Linked DNA regions of Geomonas sp. RF6. Each later gene encodes a partner of the first gene's protein in a complex. Links are inferred from orthologs where the notes say so. Each region holds a gene or a part of one and is shown on either strand. Other genes may lie near its edges.

Evidence for each region.
Region 2: the proteins of accC (region 1) and accD are in contact, whole or in part, in a solved structure (PDB 8UXZ), measured with the Escherichia coli proteins. The link is inferred for Geomonas sp. RF6 from one-to-one orthologs.

What each region holds. Positions count from the first base shown.
Region 1 is NZ_CP087999.1:4,074,426-4,086,215, forward strand. Bases 576-3,515 are described here. They hold accC (acetyl-CoA carboxylase biotin carboxylase subunit), read left to right. Parts: upstream 576-1,345; coding sequence 1,346-2,686; downstream 2,687-3,515. Other genes in these bases: accB (acetyl-CoA carboxylase biotin carboxyl carrier protein), read left to right, coding at 726-1,199; gcvH (glycine cleavage system protein GcvH), read left to right, coding at 2,690-3,082; LPW11_RS17425 (menaquinone biosynthetic enzyme MqnA/MqnD family protein), read left to right, coding at 3,340-3,515. Also shown: LPW11_RS17405 (M24 family metallopeptidase), read left to right, coding at 1-572; more of LPW11_RS17425, read left to right, coding at 3,516-4,188; LPW11_RS17430 (putative bifunctional diguanylate cyclase/phosphodiesterase), read left to right, coding at 4,188-6,584; LPW11_RS17435 (NUDIX domain-containing protein), read right to left, coding at 6,649-7,104; LPW11_RS17440 (PxxKW family cysteine-rich protein), read right to left, coding at 7,277-7,570; LPW11_RS17445 (phosphoglucomutase/phosphomannomutase family protein), read left to right, coding at 7,827-9,251; Fe-S cluster assembly protein NifU, read left to right, coding at 9,547-10,401; cysteine desulfurase NifS, read left to right, coding at 10,398-11,570. UniProt on the Escherichia coli protein: This protein is a component of the acetyl coenzyme A carboxylase complex; first, biotin carboxylase catalyzes the carboxylation of the carrier protein and then the transcarboxylase transfers the carboxyl group to form malonyl-CoA.
Region 2 is NZ_CP087999.1:909,527-920,426, reverse strand. What follows is about bases 6,975-9,752. They hold accD (acetyl-CoA carboxylase, carboxyltransferase subunit beta), read left to right. Parts: upstream 6,975-7,828; coding sequence 7,829-8,677; downstream 8,678-9,752. Other genes in these bases: LPW11_RS03915 (sensor histidine kinase), read left to right, coding at 9,622-9,752; LPW11_RS03920 (LysE family translocator), read left to right, coding at 8,738-9,361; trpA (tryptophan synthase subunit alpha), read left to right, coding at 6,975-7,633. In the rest of the region: LPW11_RS03960 (DUF2905 domain-containing protein), read right to left, coding at 1-27; LPW11_RS03955 (epoxyqueuosine reductase QueH), read right to left, coding at 43-573; LPW11_RS03950 (hypothetical protein), read right to left, coding at 586-2,412; LPW11_RS03945 (porin), read left to right, coding at 2,677-3,960; LPW11_RS03940 (cytochrome C), read left to right, coding at 4,053-4,412; LPW11_RS03935 (methyl-accepting chemotaxis protein), read left to right, coding at 4,413-6,605; more of trpA, read left to right, coding at 6,836-6,974; more of LPW11_RS03915, read left to right, coding at 9,753-10,900.

The DNA.
Region 1 (11,790 bases):
CTCTCGCCCTCGAGATCGCCATGCGGCACCGCGGCGCCCACGGGATATCGTTCGACTTCATCGTCGCCTCCGGTGAGCGGGGCGCCCTGCCGCACGGCAAGGCCTCCGACAAGGTCATCGCCTACGGCGAGCTGGTGACCCTCGACTACGGCGCGCTGTACCAGGGATACTGCTCCGACGAGACGGTCACCGTCTGCGTGGGGAAACCCGATCCCCGCCAGGTCGAGGTGTACGAGACGGTGCGGGGAGCGCAGGAAGCCGCGATAAAGGGGGCACGCCCGGGGATGACGCTGAAGGAAGTCGATGCCCTGGCGCGCAGCTACATCGAGAGCCGCGGCTTCGGCAGCTACTTCGGGCACGGGCTCGGCCACGGCGTCGGCATCGACATCCACGAGCACCCCACCGTCTCCCCGCGGGGAGAGGGGACCGTTACCGAGGGTATGGTCTTCACCATCGAGCCCGGGATCTATATCCCCGGCTGGGGGGGGGTGCGCATCGAGGATACCGTCGTCGTGGAGCAGGACGGGTGCCGGTGCATCACGAAGGTCCCGAAGGATTTGATCGTTTTATAGCTCCCTAAAGATGCGGGACCGTCCCCCGGTCTCCGCGTTCTTTTGTACTTTCCGTTTTGCCGGCCGGCGCGAGGTGCCCCCACGGGAAGACCCTGCGAAGGCCGGATCTTTGCGCGCAGACGTGCGATTAACTGTAATGAAAAGGAGAAACACGTGGATATAAAAGACCTGAAGACGCTCATCAAGATGGTCACCGAGACCGACATCACCGAGTTCGAGCTCGAGAGCGCCGACGAGAAAGTGGTCATCAAGAGGGGCGCCGTCGCAGGTGCTCCCCAGTTCGTGCCGCAGCACCCCGCGCAGTACCCCTTCGCGCCCCAGCCTGTCGCTCCCGCCCCCGTAGCAGCACCCCCCGCCGCTCCCGCAGCCGAAGCCGAGGCGGAAGAGGGTGAAGTCATCGTATCCCCCATCGTCGGCACCCTGTACCGTGCGCCGTCCCCGGAAGCCGCCTTCTTCGTGGAAGTAGGGCAGGTGGTCGAGAAAGGGGAGGTGCTGTGCATCGTAGAGGCGATGAAGCTCATGAACGAAATCGAGGCGGAGTTCCGCTGCAAGATCGTGAAGGTCTGCAAGGAGAACGCTTCCCCCGTCGAGTACGGCGATCCCCTCTTCGTGGTGGAAAGGCTCTAGTACCGCCCATCCATTGCATGGAGCAGGATACCGCAGCGGCCGCTCCCTTCCGGTGAGCCCCGTACCGGCATTTCCCTCTCCATTCGGCATTGTCGCGGCTTTTTCGGGAAACCGGAGGAGCACGCAGACCGGAGAACCACAAAAGTATGTTCCATAAAGTGCTCATAGCGAACAGGGGGGAGATCGCCCTCCGCATCATCAGGACCTGCCGGGAGATGGGGATCAAGACGGTCGCCGTCTACTCCCTCCCCGACAAGGACTCGCTCCACGTGAAGCTTGCCGACGAAAGCGTCTGCATCGGTCCTGCCCCCAGCATCAACAGCTACCTCAACATCAACGCCATCATCTCGGCCGCGGAACTGACCGACGCCGAGGCGATCCACCCGGGATACGGTTTCCTCTCCGAGAACGCCGCCTTTGCCGAGATCTGCGAAAACTGCGGCATCACCTTCATCGGCCCCTCCGCCGAGAGCATGCGCATCATGGGTGACAAGATCAGCGCGCGCCAGGCGGTCATCAAGCAGGGGGTGCCGATCCTTCCCGGCACGAAGGAAGGGGTGGCCGACGTGAACGAGGCGATAAAGGTCGCCAAGGAGATCGGCTTCCCCGTCATCATCAAGGCTACCGCCGGCGGCGGCGGGCGCGGCATGAAGATCGTGCACTCCCCGGCGACCCTTCCGAACGCCTTTGCCACCGCGCGCGCCGAGGCGCAGAGCGGCTTTGGCAACCCCGAGGTGTACATCGAGCGCTACTGCGAGTCGCCGCGCCACGTGGAGATCCAGATCCTCGCCGACAAGCACGGCAACGTCGTGCACCTCGGCGAGCGCGACTGCTCGATCCAGCGCCGTCACCAGAAGGTGATCGAAGAAGCACCCTCCACCGTCACCACGCCGGAACTGCGGCAGGCGATGGGGGACGCTGCGGTGCGTGCCGCCAAGGGGGTAGGGTACTCCTCCGTCGGCACCATCGAATTCCTGGTGGACAAGCAGAACAACTTCTACTTCATGGAGATGAACACCCGCGTGCAGGTCGAGCATCCGGTGACGGAAATGGTGACCGGCGTCGACGTGGTGAAGGAGCAGATCCGCTCCGCCTACGGTCTGAAGCTGCGCTACACGCAGGACGACATCAAGATCAAGGGTCACTCCATCGAGTGCCGCATCAACGCGGAAGACCCGGTCCGCTTCACCCCGTCCCCCGGACGGATCACCAGCCACCACACTCCCGGCGGTCTCGGAGTGCGCGTCGACTCCTTCGTGTACACGAACTACACCGTGCTGCCGCACTACGACTCCCTGATCGCGAAGCTCATCGTCCATGCCGACACCAGGGAAGAGGCGATTACCAGGATGGCCCGCGCGCTCGACGAGTACATCGTCGAAGGGATCAAGACCACCATCCCGTTCCACAAAAAGATCATGTCCAACAAGGACTTCATCGAGGGAAATATCGACACCGGCTTCATCGAGAGGCTGGTACTGGAGTAAGGTATGGACTTTCCTGATGAACTGAAGTACAGCAAGGAACATATCTGGGTGCGCGTGGAAGGAAACCGCGCCGTCATCGGCATCACCGACTACGCGCAGCACGAGCTCGGGCACATCACCGCGGTGGAGCTCCCCGATCCGGGTGACGACCTGGATCAGGACGACTCCTTCGGGTCCGTGGAGGCGAGAAAGACGGTGGCGGAGCTCTACGCCCCCCTCTCCGGCCCGGTGCTGGAGGTGAACCACGAGGTAGTGGACACCCCGGAAATCGTGAACGACGACCCGTACGACGGCGGCTGGCTGGTGGTGGTGGAAGTCGTCGATCACGAGGAGCTGAACCTCCTCATGTCGGCAGAGCACTACGAGGAGTTCGTCTCGGTCGCCGAGGAAGAGTAGCGCCCCGTATACAAACCTTATAATTCAAGACCTGACCCCGGGGTCAGGTCTTGAATTATAAGCTTCTACCAGCAGCTCAGGAAAAGGCGAGGGGTCTCTCTCGCCTTTTCACTTTCGGCGGCGGAGGAAAAGGGGAAGCTCTCCCGGCGTCATATATCGGCGCGTTTTGCCTTGATCTCATGTTTACATTGGTATAGTCTACCCCCGCCGACCGCGCCCCCGCTGGTCCGGCACAGTAGAGATTCCGGAGTTTCCCCTTGACGCTGCAGATCGGACATATCAGGTACGCCAACTGTACCCCCATCTTCACCGCCCTGGCCGCCTCGTTCGATTGCAGCCGCTACACCTTCGTCGACGGCGTCCCTGCAGAGCTCAACGCGAAGCTGCGCAGGGGGGAGGTGGAGGTGAGCCCCTCCTCCTCCATCGAATACGCCCAGGCGAGCGAAAAGTACTGTCTCCTCCCTGACCTCTCCATCAGCTCCATCGGCAAGGTAAAGAGCGTACTCCTCTTTTCCCGCCTCCCCATCGAGGAGCTCGACGGCAGCACGGTCGGTCTTACGCTGCACTCCGACACCTCTGTGAACCTTCTGAAGGTTCTCCTCGCCAAAAAGTACGGCTTCGAGAACAGCTTTCAACGGACCGAGCTTCCCCTCGACGCGGCGCTTTCCCGCTATCCGGCGCTCCTTTTGATCGGTGACGCTGCGCTCAAGAGCGCCGCCATCGAGCACGGTTACCGGGTGTACGACCTGGGGGAGCTCTGGTACGACTTCACCGGGCTACCCTTTGTTTTCGCACTCTGGATTGTGCGGCGCGAGGCGGCGGCCACGAAGGGGAGGGAACTCTCGGAGCTCGCCCGCGATCTTGTCGCGGCAAAGGAGCTCGCCTACCACTCCTACCCCGCCATTGCCGCCGGGTGTGCGGAGAGGGGATGGCTGTCATCTGACGACCTCGTCGACTACTGGCGCACCATCTCCTACGATCTCACCCCCGCCCATCTGAAAGGGGTGCGCACCTTTTTCCGCTATGCATTCGAACTCTCCCTTATCCCGGCAGAGCCTGAGCTGCGATTTTTTGCTCCCCAAGGAGCAGAGGTGACCGCCGCCTGATGGGGGTGGGGAGAGAGGCGATCCTGTGGCCCGCGCGCATGGGGGAGGGCTCGGCCCCTCCCATCACCGTGCTCATGCGCGCGAAGTGGCTGATGCTCCTCCTTCTTGCCGTGTACACCCTCTGTGCCGGTACCTGTTACTCCTTCAGCCGTTTCGGCTTCTTCGTCACCAGGTCGCAAGGGGCGTTCCTTGCGCTTTCCATCTGCGTGGTGGTCATTTACAACCTTTCCTACCAGCAGGCCTACGCGAAGCTCTCCCCTTTCCGTTTCTTTCACCACCTGCAGATCCTTATCGACACCTTCCTGGTGACCGTCCTGATCCATTTCAGCGGAGGGGCGGCCAGCTGGCTCTGGCCCCTCTACCTCGTCGTCACCATCGAGGCGGTCTATCTCCTGGAGCGGCGCGAAGAGATCTGCTGCGCCTGGCTCGGAGCCGCGTTCAGCCACGGCACTCTCCTCTTCCTGGAGCACGGGCGGCTTCTGCCGCACATAGCGATGCCGTTTGTGGACCAGAGGGTGCAGGACGATGTCCTCTACCTCCTCCTGATCTGGTTTTTCGCCACCGTCTTCAATGCTGCCATCGCGATCATCGGCTGCGAGCTCATGTCCGCCCTGCGCGGGGAAACGCAGATCCTTCGGGAGAGCGAGGAGCGGCTGTACAGCTTTCTAAACCGCACGAACGATCTCATCCACAGCAACGCCCCGGACGGGAGCTTCCTCTACGCCAACGACGCCTGGCTGCGCACCATGGGGTACTGCCGCGATCATCTCGACTTTCTTACCGTGGAGGACGTGCTGCACCCGGAGAGCCTGCAGCGCTACCGCGAGGAACTGGACCGGGTCCTTTCCGGCGGGGAGAGCCGCTCCTGCGAGCACCTCTACATCGCGCGAAACGGCGCCCCCGTCGCGGTGGAGGGGAATCTTTCCTGCACCTACGATGGAGCAGCACCGGTTGCGGTGTGGGGTATCGGACGGGACATCGGGGAGCGAAAGCGCGCCCAGGAGGAGCTTTACCACAGGGCACACCACGACCCCCTGACCGGGCTTCCCAACCGTCTCCTCTTCCTGGACCGGCTGCGCCAGATGCGCGCCGTCTCCCAGCGCATGGGTCAGCGCATGGCGCTGCTCTATCTCGACCTGGACCGCTTCAAGTGGGTCAACGACACCCTCGGGCACGGCGTCGGGGACAAGCTGCTCCAGGAAGTGGCGCAGCGGCTCTCGGCTTGCGTGCGCGAGACGGATACGGTGGCGCGCATCGGTGGGGACGAGTTCGTGATCGCGCTCGGCCAGCTGCGCGACTCCCACGGCGCGGAGGTGGTGGCTCGCAAGGTGCTGGCGGCGCTGGAGCCCCCGTGTCTCGTCGACCATCACTCCCTCCAGGCGGGAGTCAGCATCGGGATAAGCATCTACCCGGACGACAGCGACGAGCTCGAAGAGCTGATGAGGAAGGCGGACGTGGCGATGTATTTCGCCAAGGAGAAGGGGAGGGGAGGGTACCGCAGCTACTCGAGAGAGCTCTCCTTTCACACGGAGACGCTCCTGGCCGATGCACTGGAGCAGGCGCTGGAGCGCGGTGAGCTGCGCATCTACTACCAGCCGAAGGTGGAAGTGGTGACCGGACAGGTGAGCGGCGTGGAAGCGCTCGTGCGCTGGGAGCACCCTCGCTTCGGCCTTCTGACTGCGGCGCAGTTTCTCCCGCTGGCGGAGAAGGCGGGGCTTCTCGAGCCGATCGGGCGCTGGGTCCTGGAGCGCGCCTGTCAGCAGAACAGGAAGTGGCAGGAGGAAGGGGGAGCGCCGCTGCGCGTGGCGGTAAATCTTTCGCTGTGCCAGCTGAAGCAGGGCGACCTGGTGGACCGGGTGCGCGATGCGGTCGCGAAGGCGGGGCTCGACCCGCACCTGTTGGAACTGGAGGTTGCCGAGAGCGCACTCATCGATGATCCGGAATACGTGAAGGGGGTCCTTGCCGCTCTTTCCCGACTTGGCGTCGGAGTTGTGCTGGACGATTATACCCGTAAAGGTGAGGCTGCCGGGCTAAAGCTCCTCGGTGTCCGCTCCCTGAAGATCGACAGCCGCTTCACCGCAGCGCTGGAGGACAGCGACGCCGCGGCCCAGGCCGCGAGCTCCATCATAGACCTGGGGAGTGCCCTGAAGCTGAGAGTGACCGCGGAGGGGGTGGAGACGCAGGGACAGCTCCTCTTTTTCCAGAGGCAGGGTTGCCACGAATTGCAGGGGTACTTCGTGAGCAGGCCGCTCCCCCCCGAGAGGGTGCTCGACTTTGTGCGGGGCGGGGTGACTGAGCTTTTGTGGCAGGACAGCTCAAGAGTGAAAGACGAGTCCGCGGCGCCTTCCCTCCTGGCAGGGGAGGGGGAACTCACCTCTTCACATGCCTCAGTGTAGTCCATGTAGGCCGGCATAAGGCGCAGCCGTTGCTGGCACGGCGCCCCCTCTCACGCTCCTTCCCTTACCAGATCGTCCCCGCCTCTCTCCTCTCCCGGTAGTCCGACAAAATCTTCTCGTGATCGAAACAGATCGGGCTCGGCAGGTTGTCGAGCTGAAAGACGCCGAATTCCGCTGCGTCGTCCCCCGCCTTCGGAGTGCCGCTGCACTTCACCACGTAGACGGTGGAGATGGCGTGGAAGCGGGTATCCCTGGCCGGATCCGAATAGCACCCAAGGAGCTTCATCTGCGTCACCTTCAACGCCGTCTCCTCCTCGCACTCGCGAACCGCAGCAGCCTCCAGCGACTCGCCGTAGTCGACGAACCCGCCGGGGAGGGCCCAGCCGAAAGGTTCGTTCCTGCGCTTTATAAGGACGATCCCCTCCGGGAGCTCGATGAGGACGTCGACTGTGGGGAAAGGATTGCTGTAGGACCTTACCTTTTCACCGCAGGAGGGGCAGGAGAGGTAATCGTATGACATGAGGGGCCTCCTTCTTTCTCACATTCGGGCGCGGCACCTTTGGAAGAGGCGGCACCGTCTGCAGCATCGCAAACGGGAGAGATTGTACCAGCCAAAGCTCCTCCAGCGAGGCGCGGGCACAAAAAAAGGGGAGGAAAAAATTCCTCCCCTTCGGGACTTCGAGGCAGCCCGGTTACTTCTTCTTTTTGGAACCGGCAGCTTTCTTGGATGCTTTGAGCGGGTTGATCTTCGCATCCTCGGTCTTGATTTCTGCTTTCACGTGCGTGGCGAAGTTGCAAAGACCGCCGCTCCATTTCTTCTCCGGAGCAGGGTAGCTACCGCAAACTTTCCCGATCTGGGTTTCAACGACCCTCTCGCACCCCTCGCAGTTTTCCACGATTACCTGGCATGCACCTTCGGTGAATACGCAACCATTCTTACCCATGAAAGTACACTCGGTACCGGGAAGCACTGTTTGACACTGCATGATAAACCTCCTGTATAAATCCGCGTAGTTGCTTAAACCTCGGTTACTCTAACAATTTTAAAAGAAAAATGTCAACACCAAAAAGTTCACCGAAAAGCCACTTTTTTCCCCTTCTCCTTGACTCGGCAAAACGTATGCTTTAACCTTTAGCAGTTCTTTATCCTGCCTGCTCCCGCCGCTTCTGGCGCGCGTCTACAGTTATCGAGCGACAATTTCCACTGCGGGAGACGGCTGTATTTCTAATAAGGAGGCTATCATGCAGCGTATTACCTTCGGCACTTCCGGCTGGCGCGGCATCATCTGTGAGGACTTCATTTTCGAGAACGTGAAAGTGGTCACCCAGGCCATTGCAGATAACGTGAAGGCGAGCGGCGAGGCGGAGAAAGGGATCATCGTGGGGTATGATTCCCGTTTCATGGGGGAGCAGTTCGCCCGTCAGGCTGCGCGGGTTCTGACCGGCGCCGGCGTGAAGACCTTTCTCCTCACCCGCGACACCCCGACGCCGGTGATCTCCTTCGAGATCCTCCGGCGCAGTGCGGCCGGCGCCATAAACTTCACCGCCAGCCACAACCCCCCCGAGTACAACGGCATCAAGTTCTCCCCCTCCTGGGGGGGGCCGGCGCTCCCCCAGACCACGAAGGACATCGAGCGGCGCGCGAACGAGATGATGGGGGAGGTGTGCTATAGCGAGTGCCCCCTCGACGAGGCGCTGCAGAAGGGGCTCCTCGTGGAGATCGACCCGATGGGGGAGTATCTGAAGGATCTCTCCACGAAGGTCGATTTCGCAAAGATTGCGAAGCTGAAGTCGGTGGCGGTAAATCCGCTGTACGGGACCGCCCGCGGGTACCTCGCGGAGCCGCTGCGGGACCACGGCGTGAAGGTGGTGCAGATAAACGACAGGCGCGACCCCTACTTCGGCGGGTTCCCCCCCGAGCCGTCGGAGAAGTACATCCAGGACTTCATCACCCTGGTAAAGAACGATCCCTCCATCGAGCTCGGCATCGCCACGGACGGGGACGCGGACCGCTTCGGCATCATCGACGCCGACGGCAGCTTCATCGAGCCGAACTACATCATCGCCCTCCTTCTCGATTACCTCGTCCGGGTGCGCGGTCTTAAAGGGGGCGTTGCCCGCAGCGTCGCCACCTCCCACCTCATTGACGCGGTGGCGAAGAGCCACGGTGTGGAGGTCTTCGAGACGCCGGTCGGCTTCAAGTATGTCGGAGAGCTCATAAGCCAGGACAGGATCATCATCGGCGGTGAGGAAAGCGCCGGGCTGAGCATCAAGGGACATGTCCCCGAAAAGGACGGGATACTCGCCTGCCTCCTCGTGGCGGAGATGGTGGCGCACGAAGGGATCGGTGTGAAGGCGCTTCTGGAGCGCCTGTACGAGAAGGTTGGCCGCTACCTGACGCGCCGGGTCAACATCGTCCTCTCCCCCGAGCTGGAGGCGGCCTTCCCGGAGCGGATCGCGGCGACGCCGGAGAGCTTTGCCGGCATGAAGGTGCAGGAGCTCGTCACCATCGACGGCAACAAGTTCATCCTCGAGGACGGCAGCTGGCTCCTCTTCAGGAAGTCCGGTACCGAGCCGGTGGTGCGCCTCTACTGCGAGGCGTCGTCCGACGAGCGTCTGCAGGCGCTTGTCGCCGCCGGGCGCGAGTTCATCCTCGGGAACGGCTAGAACTTTCCACCCTTTGTTCGTCCTGAGCCTGTCGAAGCTCCGGCTTCTTCCGTGAGGAGAAAGTGAAGCGCTTCGGCAGGCACAGGGCCGACGTCTCAATACCCCGACTCTGCCCCTCGTAACCACGACTTCGCCCCTTTCTGGTTCATCGCGTCAAACATCGATTTCATACGCATGTCCTGCAGAGGTGTATACCGAAGTTGCTGCCGTCCTTGACGCAATCGCGGAGTTTTGGGGGTTGCTCTTTTTGTGAGCTTTACGTTATGATTGCTCATCATTAAAACGAGGAGGGTCTATGTGGGACTATACCGATAAGGTCAAAGAACACTTCCTCAACCCGAGGAACGTGGGTGAAATACCTGATGCAGATGCTGTTGGTGAGGTCGGAAGTCTCGCCTGCGGCGACGCACTGAAACTCTTTTTGAAGCTGGATGAGAAGAAGGAAAAGATCGTCGACGCCAAGTTCCAGACCTTTGGCTGCGGCAGCGCCATCGCTTCCTCCTCCGCCCTCACGGAAATGGTGAAAGGGAAGACCCTCGACGAGGCGCTTGCGGTGACGAACCAGGAGATCGCCGATTTCCTGGGGGGGCTCCCGGAAGAAAAGATGCACTGCTCCGTCATGGGTCAGGAGGCTCTCGAGGTGGCGATCGCCAAGTATCGCGGCGTCGACGTGCCGAAGCACGGCCACGACCACGTGGAGAGCGAGGGGGAGATCGTCTGCAAGTGCTTCGGTCTTACCGATGTCTTCCTGAAGAAGGTCATCGCCTCCAACAAGCTGCACACCGCCGAGCAGGTGACCCACTTCACCAAGGCGGGGGGCGCCTGCGGCGGGTGCATCCCGAAGATCAAGGAGCTCATCGCTGAGGTAACCGGCGAGCAGAAGAAAACCGAAGCGAAGCCGGCCGCGAAGCTTACCAACCTGCGCAAGATGCAGCTCATCCAGGAGACGCTCGAAAACGAGGTCCGTCCGCAGCTTTGGGCCGACGGTGGTGATCTCGAACTGATCGACATCGACGGCGCCGTCGTCCAGGTCGCATTCCGCAAGGCGTGCGCCGGCTGCGCCTCCTCCGGTTACACCGCGAAATTCGTGGAGCAGAAGCTGCGCGAGATGGTATCTCCTGACATTGTCGTCCAGGAGGTTCAGGGATGAAAGAGATCTACCTGGACAACAACGCCACCACCAAGGTGGACGAGCGGGTTTTCGAGGAGATGCGCCCCTACTTCTGCGAGCTCTACGGCAACCCGAGCTCCATGCACTTCTTTGGCGGCCAGGTGCAGAAAAAGGTCGACGAGGCGCGCAGCCGTGTTGCTGGGCTCCTCGGAGCACATCCGGACGAGATCATCTTCAATGCCTGCGGCACCGAGAGCGACAACACGGCCATCCGCTCCGCGCTGGAGGTCTTTCCCGAGAAGAAGCACATCATCACCAGCCGCGTCGAGCACCCCGCGGTCCTCACCCAGTGCCGCAACCTGAGCAAGCGCGGCTACCGGGTGACCGAGCTGAACGTCGACGGCGAGGGGCGCCTCGACATGGGGGAGCTGGAGCGGGCGCTCGACAACGACACTGCGCTCGTGACCCTCATGTGGGCCAACAACGAGACCGGCGTCATCTTCCCAGTCGAAGAGGCGGCTGCCTTGGCGAAGGAGAAGGGCGCGCTCTTCCACACCGACGCCGTTCAGGCGGTAGGGAAGATACCTATCAACCTCGCCGAGAGCTCCATCGACTTCCTTTCCCTCTCCGGACACAAGCTCCATGCGCCGAAGGGGGTAGGGGTTCTGTACGTGCGGCGTGGCACCCCGTTTCGCCCGATGCTGGTCGGCGGGCACCAGGAGCGCGGTCGCCGGGCCGGTACCGAGAACACCGCGTCGATCATCGCCATGGGGAAGGCGTGCGAACTCGCTCATGTGTACATGGAAGAGGAGACGACAAGGGTGCGCGCCCTGCGCGACAGGCTCCAGGCGGAGCTCACCTCCCTTATCCCGAACACGAGGATCAACGGCGGCGAAGCCGAGCGTCTTCCGAACACCCTCTCCATCGCCATGGAATTCGTGGAAGGGGAGGGGATCCTTCTCCTTCTCTCCGAGAAGGGCATCTGCGCCTCCTCCGGTAGCGCCTGCACCTCCGGCTCGCTCGAACCGTCCCACGTCCTGCGCGCCATGGGTGTTCCCTTCACCTGCGCGCACGGCTCGATCCGTTTCTCCCTCTCCCGTTTCACCACCGACGGCGAGATCGATACCGTGATCAGGGAGCTGCCGCCGATCATCAAGCGGCTGCGCGAGATGTCGCCGTTCGGCAGGGAGTTCCTGCAGCAGAAATAGCCGCTGACTTTTTGCGGATGTCACAAGAGGGGGAGGCGCCATTGGTGCTTCCCCCTCTTTTTATGTTTCCTTCGGAGTCCGGAGGAGCGAGTCATGGCGCCGTTCTTTAGTGGAGCAGGAGCCCGGGCGTCCCCTCCCTTTCAAGGGGAGGGATAGGGTGGGGATGGGGTACAACAGTGGTGGCGGGGGGCGAACCCCATCCCCCTCCTGTCCTCCCCCT
Region 2 (10,900 bases), 3.2 Mb from region 1 along the record:
GATAAGACTCTTTCCGAATCCCGGCATGATCAACCTCTCGCGCTACTTCTTCAGATAGCGCTCCTTTTCGCTGTAGATACACCCGCAGTACTTCTGGCGGTAGAGCCCCATCTCCTTCGAGAGGTTGATCCCTTCCTGCCAGCCACGCCTGTAGTCGTCATAGTGAAATCTTACCCCGTAGCGCTCCCCCAGCTCAATCCCCGCCTCGCGTATGGCGTCGTGATTCTGGTACCTGCTGTAGAGAAGGGTGCTGGTGAAGGCGGGGAATCCCTTTTCCGCGGCGGTCCGCGCCGTCTCCTCCATCCTCGAGCGATAACAGTAGGTACAGCGGCTTTTCGGCTCCTGCGCCACGGCCGCTAGGAATTCCTCCAGGAGATACTCGTCCCTCATCACCACCGGCAGCTCCACCATCGCCGCGTAGCTCTGAAGCGCCTCCTTGCGCAGCCGGAACTCCGTGTACGGGTGAATGTTGTGGTTGTAGAAGAAGCCGGTCACCTCCAGCCCCGATGACCGGAGCTCCTTTACAGGGTAGATGGCGCACGGCGCGCAGCAGATGTGCAGCAGCACTTGCATCGCTTTCCTCGTCTAGGGACGCTCGACGGCGTTCCACTTCCCGGTGCTGCGGCTCCACCCGATGAGGTAGAGCATCGCCTCGGAGGTGTTGCCGTAAATGGTGCTGATCGTCCCGCCGGCTGTATTGTAGGCGGAATCATCCTTCACGTACACCGGCGTCACATGGTCCCCCATGGTGAGGCCGGAGGCGAGCGCGGTCGCTCCGGTGGAGCCGTTCATGATGCCGTCGTCCAGAAAGTCGATGCTATCATAGATGAGCCTGCGTGAATAGGAGCGGGCATGGGCGTAGGCGGCAGGCTCGCGCTTCAGGAGATTGAAGTTGAAGCAGGCGCCCATCATCTTCTTGCCGTTCACCGTCCCGCCGCGCGTCCAGTCCCTCACAGCCTGCTTCTTGCCGTTCACCGGCAGGATCTTCTCGTCGTAGAAATAGGGGTAGACGGCCTTGTTGAAGCTGATCTCGTACTTCGTGAGAAGAAGGTGCTCCATGAGGCGTAGCGCTTCCTCGTACGCTTCGGCCTGCGGCTCGAGGAAGATCCTCGCGAAGTCCGAGCCGTCCGCCGCGAGGGGGACCGTGTTTTCCGAGGTGTGGCAGTTGATGCACACCTGGCGGTAGGCGTTGGCGTCGATCTTCATGGAGTGCCCAGATGCCTCGCGTTTCGCGACTCCGCTTCCATTCAGGTGGCACGTGACGCACGGACCGTTCTTGTCCAGCACGCCGGGGACGAAGAAGGACAGGTTATGCCTGTCCCCGTTGATGAGGGGGGTGCCGAGGTTCCTGTGCGCACTGGTGGTGGCCTTCAACATCCCGCCCGGGGTCGAGTCGCTGTCGGGCGAGAGGGACTGCCCGTAGGTCGAGCTCCCGAATGGCGCGCTGGCGGAGGTGAAGTTCGTGAAGCCGATCTTCATGTACATGAGCCCCGCAGCCGCCAGGTAGTGCGAGTTTTCGAAACCCGCATTGCCGAAAGCCCCGTCCGCGAGCGCGTTGATGGTAGCACCGCTCTCCAGCCCCGCGTGGCAGGGGAGGCAGAGGTTACTCTCACCCACATCGGGGAAGCGCGCCGCGGCGACTCCCTTGTACGGAGCCGACACTGCAGCGAGCTGGCGCAGGCTGCTTTTGTAGTTGTAGCTTTCATGGCAGGTGTCGCAGCCGAGTACCCCGCGGGTCGTATCTCCGACGCCGAAGGCGGGAGTCGGAGTGGCGAAGTCGGTGACGTACTTCTTGAATCCTGTGCTGGTGTGGCAACGATTGCAGCCGTCGGTCCTGCTCTTGAAGTCGTAGTGGTTGAACGCTTCCGCGTCGGTCTTGCCGTGGCCGGAAAGGGCGAAGGCGCGGTGCTGCGGCGTCAGGGTGTTCTGGTGCGGGTTGTGGCAGGAGCGGCATTTTCCCTGGTTCGCCACATTGACGTAGGAGGCGCCCACTACTCCGGTTCCGGAGACGCTTCCGAAGTGCTGCGGGGCGTTTTTCATCAGGACGTCTTCGGAGTGACTTACTCCGTGGCACTTCAGGCACTTCCCGTCGGTGTCCGGATTGCGGGTCACCTCGTACCCGGTGGGGGATCCACCGCCGCCGTGGCAGGTGCTGCAGACGTTCGGGTGTCCTATGGCGGGCTCGTGGCAGTCCGCACACCCTGCGCCGTTGGCCAGAGCATGGCTCGATCCCTGCCACTCGCTTATCAGGGAGACTTTCGTGCCGGGAGAGACTGCATCTTCGTGGCAGCGGATGCACTCCCGGGAAAGCGCCTCCTTGGAGACCGCTGTCGTCGTAGTCCCACCCCCGCCGCAGCCGGAGAGAAGCAGGGTGGCAGATATCGCGAGAGTGGCGAGACTTCTAAGCTGCATACTGTACAGTCCTCCAAATTTTGCTGGTAGCCTTATAGCATTTCCCCGGGCAAAAATGTAGGAAAAAGTAAACAATATCTCACCGTATTTTTCCCAACAAATGTGCGGCACGTATACTTTGTTAAGTTGACTTCACGTCGGCAATACTGTAATAATCGTCCCCCGATGTGGTATCTTGAGTACCTTCTGTGCTGCATCATCCATAAAGTGATGAGTTTTCGCTAATTCAGCTTCAGGTTCAATGCATTCGCAGGAGGATTGTTAGTGTTTTCTAAAAGCCGTCTCGCTCTGGCAGCACTGTCCCTCACCGCCGCTGCCCTTTTGCCGCTCGTCGCTCCGTCCCCGTCGCACGCTATCCCGGCCTATGCCCGCCAGCACAAGACCGAGTGCTCCACATGCCATACGATCTATCCGGAACTCAATGAATTCGGCGAGGCGTACCTGCGAAACAGCTACGTCTGGCCAAGCGGCGCCCATGCCGCACCGGCGGGGAAGGGTGAGGCGCAGCGCACCGAGGGGCTGTGGCTTTCCGGGATCCCGGAGATGCTCCCGGTCTCCTTCACCGCGACGATCGACGCAGCCTACAACAGCCGCGCCGTGGACGAGCTCGACCTCTCCAGCCGCTCCATCAGGCTCCAGGCAAGTAGCGCCTTCCGCGACGTCGCCGCCTTCTACCTCACCTACAACCTCTACGCGCAGGACCTGCAGACCGGCGCGCACAACAACCCGAACAACGCCTCGCCGGACATAAACGAGCTCTTCGCGATCTGGCGCCATGCATTGAAGACGCCGGTGAACGTGCGGATCGGCCGCATGGAACCGAAGCTCTCCCTGTGGAAAAAGTCGAACCGCGTCATCACCGTCCCCTCCTTCGCTTCCACGACCTACACCCAGGGGCAGGGGGGCTCCCAGTGGAGCGTCGACACTCCCCAGGACGCCCTGGAGGTGAACTCCCTCATAGGGGACCGCGTCCTCGTTTCCGCTGGGGTGGCGAACCGGAAAGGGCAAAACAGCAAGGACTACTACGGGCACATCTCCGGGAGGTTCGGCGGCACCGACTTCAGCGGTCACGAGCCGGAGGTCGACCTGGAAAAGGAAGCGACCGTCTGGGACTACCTCGGGATCACCGTCGGCGCTTTCGGCTACTCCGGTCATAACGGCGTCATCGACGCCTTTGGTGTCGCGCAGGAGCGAAACAACTTCTACCGCGCTGGCGCGGAGATCGACCTCCTGTACAAGAGGCTGCACCTGAAGGGAAGCGGCGTCCTCGGCAGGGACACCAATCCCGACCTCTCCGCGGGTGGGAGCGCGCTGCACAGCCATGCCGTCACGGTCGAAGGTGAGTATATGTTCGGCGCGCCGGTCGACGTGGTTGCCCTCATGCGCTACGACTACTTCTACAACCTGCAGGGAGCAACCCGCCGCTATATTCCGGCGGTCGCGTACACGCCGCTGCAGAACACGAAGCTGTCGCTCGAGTACATCTACGAAGACGGGGCGCAGGCGATCAACAGGACGACTCTGGCTTCGCTCGCTTTCAGCTTCTAAGGCTTTCCCTTAAAGGGAAAAGAGGATTCGCCGATACGTTTGTCACCGGACTGCCGGCATGCAATAACCCAACATCCGTGGAGGATATCTACATGAAGAAGACTCTCCTTACGCTCCTTGTTCTGGCCCTTTCCGTCAGCGCCGCCCATGCAGGACTGAAGGTTGTCGGTAAAGGCGATGCCATGCGCCTCGACCCCTCCGCCTTCCCACCGGCGATGAAGGCGAACTACGACATCATGAAGGTGCGGTGCGTAAAGTGCCACACGCTGGAGCGCACCATCGTGGCGATCCAGACCGGCATCGCCCCGATCTCCGGGCAGCCCTTCGACCGTAACGCCACGAAGGCGTACGGCGTGAAGATGCTCCGGAAGCCGGACTCCAACATGTCCAAGCCCGAGATCAAGGCAACCGTCGACCTCATGAACTACCTTCTGGTTGAAGCGGAACACTAAATGGCACTCAAAGATGTGAAGATCGGCTCCCGCCTGATAGGCTCCTTCATGGTGATGGCGCTCCTCGTCGCCATCACCGGCGCCTTCGGTGCCCTCACCATGAAAAGGGTGGGGGGGCAGATCCAGGACATTCTCGAACAGCTTTCGAAGCAGCAAAAGCAGGTCCTTTTGATGGCGGTGACTCAGAAGTACTGTCACGTGAGCCTCATGCAGGCTGCGCTGGTGCGCAGCGAGAAGGACAAGTTCGAGGAGTATGTCGACGACTACCGGATGAAGCGGGACCTCCTGGTGAGCCAGGCGCAGACCCTGCTGGACGGCAACGCAAAGATGCACCTGAAGCCCGCGGTGAAGGGGAGCGTCATCGAGAAGCGCACCAGGGACTTCCAGGCAAGCTGGGGGGAGTTCGAGAGGGTCGCGGACGAGCTTATCGCACAAAAGGAGAAGCTGCTGGCCCAGGGCGGGCAGGCTTCCCTCTCCGATCCGAAGCTGCACCAGCTCGCCAACGACGACATCACCATGGCGAGCGACAAATCAAAGGGTGAGCTGGACGACATCCTCGTGGAGGTCGGCAACCGCATGACCGATGCCGGCGCCCACGTGACGCAGATCCAGCGCACGGCCGGCTTCACCTTTGTCGCCGTCATCATCGGTGCGATTCTTCTCGCCGTCGCCATGGGCGCCCTTATTACCCGCAACATCGTGAGCCGCATCAACGTCATGGTCGCCGCGGTAAACCGCGGGGCGGAAGGGGATCTCTCCGCCACGGTCGCCACCGACTCGGCCGACGAGCTCGGAAAGCTCGGCGGCGACTTCAACGAGATGGTCGGGAAGCTCTCCGGGATGATCGGGAACGTCTCCCGCTCCTCCTCCGAGCTCGCCGTCATCTCCGACGTCATGGCGAAGGCCTCCCAGAGCGTGGTGGAGTCGGCGAAGACCCAGGCGGAAAGCGTGTCGCGCACCTCCGCCGCCATCGTGGAGATAAACGCCTCCGTGCGCGGGGTCGGAAGCAGCGTCGACTCCCTCTCCATCTCCGCGGCGGAGAGCGCCTCGTCGGTGCTGGAGATGGCCTCCTCCGTCGAGGAGGTCGTGCAGAACATGGAGGATCTCTCCCAGTCGGTCGGTGAGGTGAGCTCCTCCATCGGGGAGATGGCAGCCTCCATCCGCCAGGTCGGAAATGGCGTGGTGAGCCTCATGGAGGTCTCCACCGCTACCGCCTCCTCTGTCATGCAGATGGACAGCTCGATCAAGCAGGTCGAGAGAAACGCGAACGAAACGGCGGCGATCTCCAACACGGTGCGGGTCGACGCCGAGACGGGGAAAGAGGCGGTACAGGCGGTGATCCAGGGGATGCAGGAGATCAAGCGCTCCTCCCGCATCACCAGTGAAGTCATCAGCACCCTCTCCGATCGTGCCGCCGACATCGGCGACATCCTCTCCGTCATCGACGAGGTGGCGGAGCAGACGAACCTCCTTGCGCTGAACGCGGCGATCATAGCCGCCCAGGCAGGAGAGCACGGAAAGGGATTCGCCGTCGTGGCGGACGAGATAAAGGATCTCTCCGAGCGCACCTCTTCCTCCACCCGCGAGATCGCTCTCGTCATCAGGGGGGTCCAGGAGGAGACGCGCAGGGCTGTGGAGGCGATCGAGCAGGCGCAGGCGGCGATCGCCGACGGCGAGCTCCTCAGTCACAAGTCGGGTGAGGCGCTCTCCAAGATCGTGATCGGCGTCAGCGAGGCGACTGCGCAGGTAGGGGAGATTGCCCGCACCACGGTCGAGCAGGCGAAGGGGAGCCAGATGATCCGGGAGGCGATGGAGCAGGTCTCGGAGATGGTGACCCAGATCGCCAAGGCGACGCGGGAGCAGGGGATGGGTAGCGAGCTCATCATGGGGGCGGTGGAGAACATGAAGGTCCTCACCTCCCAGGTCCTCTCCTCGACGCGCGAGCAGAACAAGGTGGGGACGCTGATGGCGAAGTCCACCGAGAGCATCACCGAGATGATCCGGCACATAAAGAGGGCGTGCGACGAGCAGGGGCGCGGCTCCGAGCAGATCGTCGCCTCCGTCGAGGACATCCAGCAGGCGACCGACGGGAACCTGGAGGCGAGCCGCACGCTGGACGACGCGGCCTCCCGGCTCTTCAGGCAGACAGAGATTCTCAAGAAGGAGCTCGGCGCCTTCAAGACCGCCGGGTAGGATTCTGGAGAAAGACCGGGGCAGCACGCCCCACGGTTACAGGAAAGCAGTCACGGCGCGTTCGACGAACGCGCCGTAACTATTTTGTGAAGAACAAACACCATCCCCCCCCCTGTCCCTCCCCTTGAAAGGGAGGGGACGCCATCCGGGCGGCTCGCCGTGTAACGGGAGCCTTCGGGTGCCGGAAGCTCTTTCGCTCCCGGGAGGGGTACCAGAGGAGATAACGGACCATGAGCAGGATTACCGAGAAATTTGCCTCGCTGCGAAGCGCCGGAGAAAAAGCACTTATCACCTTCATCACCGCAGGGGACCCCGATCTGTCGGTCACCGAGGAGGCGGTGCTCGAACTGGAGCGCTCCGGAGCGGACCTCATCGAGCTCGGCATCCCCTTCTCCGACCCGATGGCGGACGGCCCGACCATACAGCTCTCCTCCGAGCGGGCCCTGGCAGCCGGCACCACGCTCCCGAAGATCCTCGACATGGTGCGGTCGCTGAGGGCGAAGACCCAGATCCCCATTGTCCTTATGGGGTATTTCAATCCGATCTTCCGGTACGGTGCCGAGCGTTTCGCTGCTGATGCGGCCGCTGCAGGGGTCGACGGCGTTCTGGTTGTCGACCTTCCCCCCGAGGAGGCGCCGGAGCTTAAGGTTGCCACCGATGCCCACGGGCTGGACCTCATTTTCCTCCTGACCCCGACTTCCGACCCCACGCGCGTGGAACTCGTCTCCAGGCTCGGCAGCGGCTTCATTTACTACGTCTCAGTGACCGGGGTGACCGGTGCCCGCACCACGATGGCGGACACCCTGGGGGAGCGCGTGGCGCAGGTGAGAGAACAGCTCAACCTGCCGCTGGTGGTGGGCTTTGGCATCTCCGACGCCGTACAGGCAGGGCGGATGGCGAAAGTCGCCGACGGCGTCGTCGTGGGGAGCGCGCTGGTGAAGCACTTCGAGGCGAAAAGTGGCGCCCCGCTTCTGGAGTCGGTCGGGGAGTTCGTCTCCACCCTGAAGCAGGGCGTGGCGGCGAAATAGTCAGTTACGCGACGATGGATCAACTGGTTGGGACGAGGGTTTCAGCCGTGGGAGAGAGAGTTTCCGCGTACTTGGACGTGGCGGTTTTTCCCTTTCCAGATTTTGCTTTGACATGGCTGCGCCTTTCTGGTAACAATCGGCCGTTCGTTTCATAGAATAAAAGGACCGAGGAATCGAGTCTTTAAGAGGGAAAATATGGCCTGGTTCAAAAGAGACAATCCACCGCAGGCGAAGGGTGGAAACCCGAGGGTTCGGGTCCCCGAGGGACTGTGGACGAAGTGCGTCGGCTGCGGCGAGACGATCTACACGAAAGACATCGAGAAAAACCTGAACGTCTGCCCGAAGTGCAACCACCACTATCGCATCCCCGCGATGAAGAGGCTGGAGCTTCTGCTCGACGAGGGGAGTTTCGTGGAATTCGACGCCGGGATGACCGCGACCGACTTCCTGAAGTTCAAGGACTCCAAGAGCTACCAGGACCGCATCGACGCGGCGATCGCCAAGGGTGGCAGCAAGGACGCCATCATCTGCGGCAAGGGTGCGGTGGAAGAGACTCCGGTCCATATCTGCGTCTTCGACTTCTCCTTCATGGGGGGGAGCATGGGGAGCGTCGTCGGCGAGAAGATCACCCGGGCGATCGAGCGCGGCATCGCGGAGCGCACCCCGGTGGTGATCGTCTCCGCTTCCGGCGGCGCACGTATGCAGGAGAGTATCTTAAGCCTCATGCAGATGGCGAAGACCTCCGCTGCACTCGCCAAGCTGCGGGAAGCTGGGCTGCCGTACGTCTCCATTCTCACCGACCCCACCACCGGTGGAGTTACCGCGAGCTTCGCCATGCTCGGTGACGTGAACATCTCCGAGCCGAAGGCGCTCATCGGCTTTGCCGGTCCGCGCGTCATCGAGCAGACGATCCGCCAGAAACTCCCGGTGGGCTTTCAGCGTGCCGAGTATCTCCTCGATCACGGCATGGTGGACGTCATCGCCAGCCGCCACCAGCTGAAATCGCAGCTCTCCAGGATACTGAAGATGCTGTACCGGCAGTAGGTACATCGGGAGAGGGGGCCAATTCGGCCCCCTCTGTCTATCCGGCACCTCTATCTTCCTATGATCTCCTTCTCGCAGCTCGGCACCTTCTCCGGCACATCCCTTCTCCTCATATTCACCCCGGGCCCCGACATCATCTACGTCCTCACCCGCGGGATTGCACAGGGGAAGAGAGTCGCCCTTTCCGCCGCCGCCGGCTTTGCACTCGGAAACTTCGCCCACACCTTCTTCGCCGTCATCGGACTCTCCGCCCTTATCACCTCGTCCCCCCTTGCCTTCAGCGCCGTACGATACGCGGGCGCCCTCTACCTCGGTTACCTCGGCTGGGGACTCCTGAAAAGCGGCGCCTCCTTCGTCCCCGACGGCGGGGGTGGGAGCCTCCAGTGCCGCACCGTCTTTCGGCAGAGCGTGCTGGCCAACATCATGAACCCGAAGGTCGCCCTCTTCTTTCTCGCCTTCTTCCCCCAGTTTCTCGAGCGCGGGCGCGGCGAGGTGCCGCTCCAGATCATCACCCTCGGCACGGTCTTTGTCATCCTCACCTTGTTCTCCTTCGGCCTTGTCGCCATCTGTTCCGGTTCGGTCGGAACGCTCCTGAACCGCCGCCCCGGCGTCGCTCCCCGCATCGGCAGGTGCGCGGGGATCGTCCTCATGGCCCTCGCCCTGCGTCTTGCCCTCCCGTTCTAGAGCCTCATGATTTGGCAGGATAAAATTTTTTTTCTCTAATTGTGCCCCGCGCCGTTCCCGTACAGCACCCCCTCCTAATGGTAACTCTGCCTAAAAATATAAACATTTCGTATGCTTGCCTTTTCTGCCTCACCAATCACCCCTTCAAACTCTTTTTTGTCATGATTAGAGCCTTCCACTAAATATTATGCAACTCGCTCCGATAACCCATCTTATTGATTGCGTTGCTGTTTTGTGCCGCTATGCTATGGGGTGCGTTTATGGGCGGATTAACAGAGGCCCATCCGCTGCCGAGATCGGAGTGGATGGCGCTGGTGGACGAGGATCTTTTCATGCCGGAAAGAAGGGTCAAGAAAGAGTCGGTGCGCACCCAGGCGCTTGTCATCGTCGTCTGGTACCTCGTGGCCGGCGCCGGCTGGATCCTCTTCTCCGACATGCTGCTGGGCGACATGGTGCACGACAACGCCCTCCTGACCCGCCTCCAGATCGTGAAGGGGTGGCTCTTCCTCGCCGTCACCGGCACCCTCCTTTTCCTTCTGATCCGCAGGGGCTTTGCCATGATAGCCAGCAAGAACGAGCTGCTGGCGCAAAGCGAGGCTCACTACCGGATGCTCTTCGAGAAGATGCAGAACGGTTTCGCGCTGTACGAGGCGATCTACGACGACGCGGGCAACCCCGTCGACTACCGGTTCGCCCAGTTCAACCCCGGCTACGAAGAGATCACCGGCCTCAAGTCCTGCCAGGTGGTGGGAAGGACTGTGCGAGAGGTGCTCCCCGAAATCGAATCGGCTTGGCTCGAGATGTACGCTGACGTGGTGCGGACGGGGCGTCCCGCGCACTTCGGCGGCTACTCCCGCGACCTCGGAAGGCACTACGAGGTGCACGCCTACTGTACCGGCCCGGGCACCTTCGCGGTGGTATGCATCGACGTGACGGAGAAGCGCCTGGCGGAGGAGGAGGTGGCGCGCCTCACCAAGGATCTGGAGAACAGGGTCGAGGAGAGGACCGCGCAGTACGTGCAGGCGAACGAGGAGATTTCCTGGCTGAACGCCGACCTCCTGCGGCAGAAGACGGAGCTGGAGGCTGCCAACGCCGAACTGGAGGCTTTCAGCTTCTCCGTCTCCCACGACCTGCGCGCCCCCGTCCGCAACGTCTGCTCCTTTGCCCAGCTTCTGCAGGAGGACTACGGCGACCGGCTGGACAGGGCGGGGCAGGACTATCTTGAGCGGATAAACACTTCCTGCAGGCGTGCGGAAGCCCTCATCGACGAGCTTTTGCAGCTGGCGCGCATCAGCCGCTCCTCCATAAACGTGAAGAGGCTCGACCTCTCCGCCATGGGGGAGGAGATCGCCGCGGAGCTCCTGACGATCGATCCGGAGCGCCAGGTGAACTTCACCATCCCACCGGGGATCGAGGCGCAGGGGGACGAGACCCTCATGCGCACCGTTCTCACCAACCTTTTGGGAAACGCCTACAAGTACTCCGGGAAGAGGGTGGTGGCCGCCATCGAGCTCGGGGTCGAGGAGCAGGAGTTCGGGC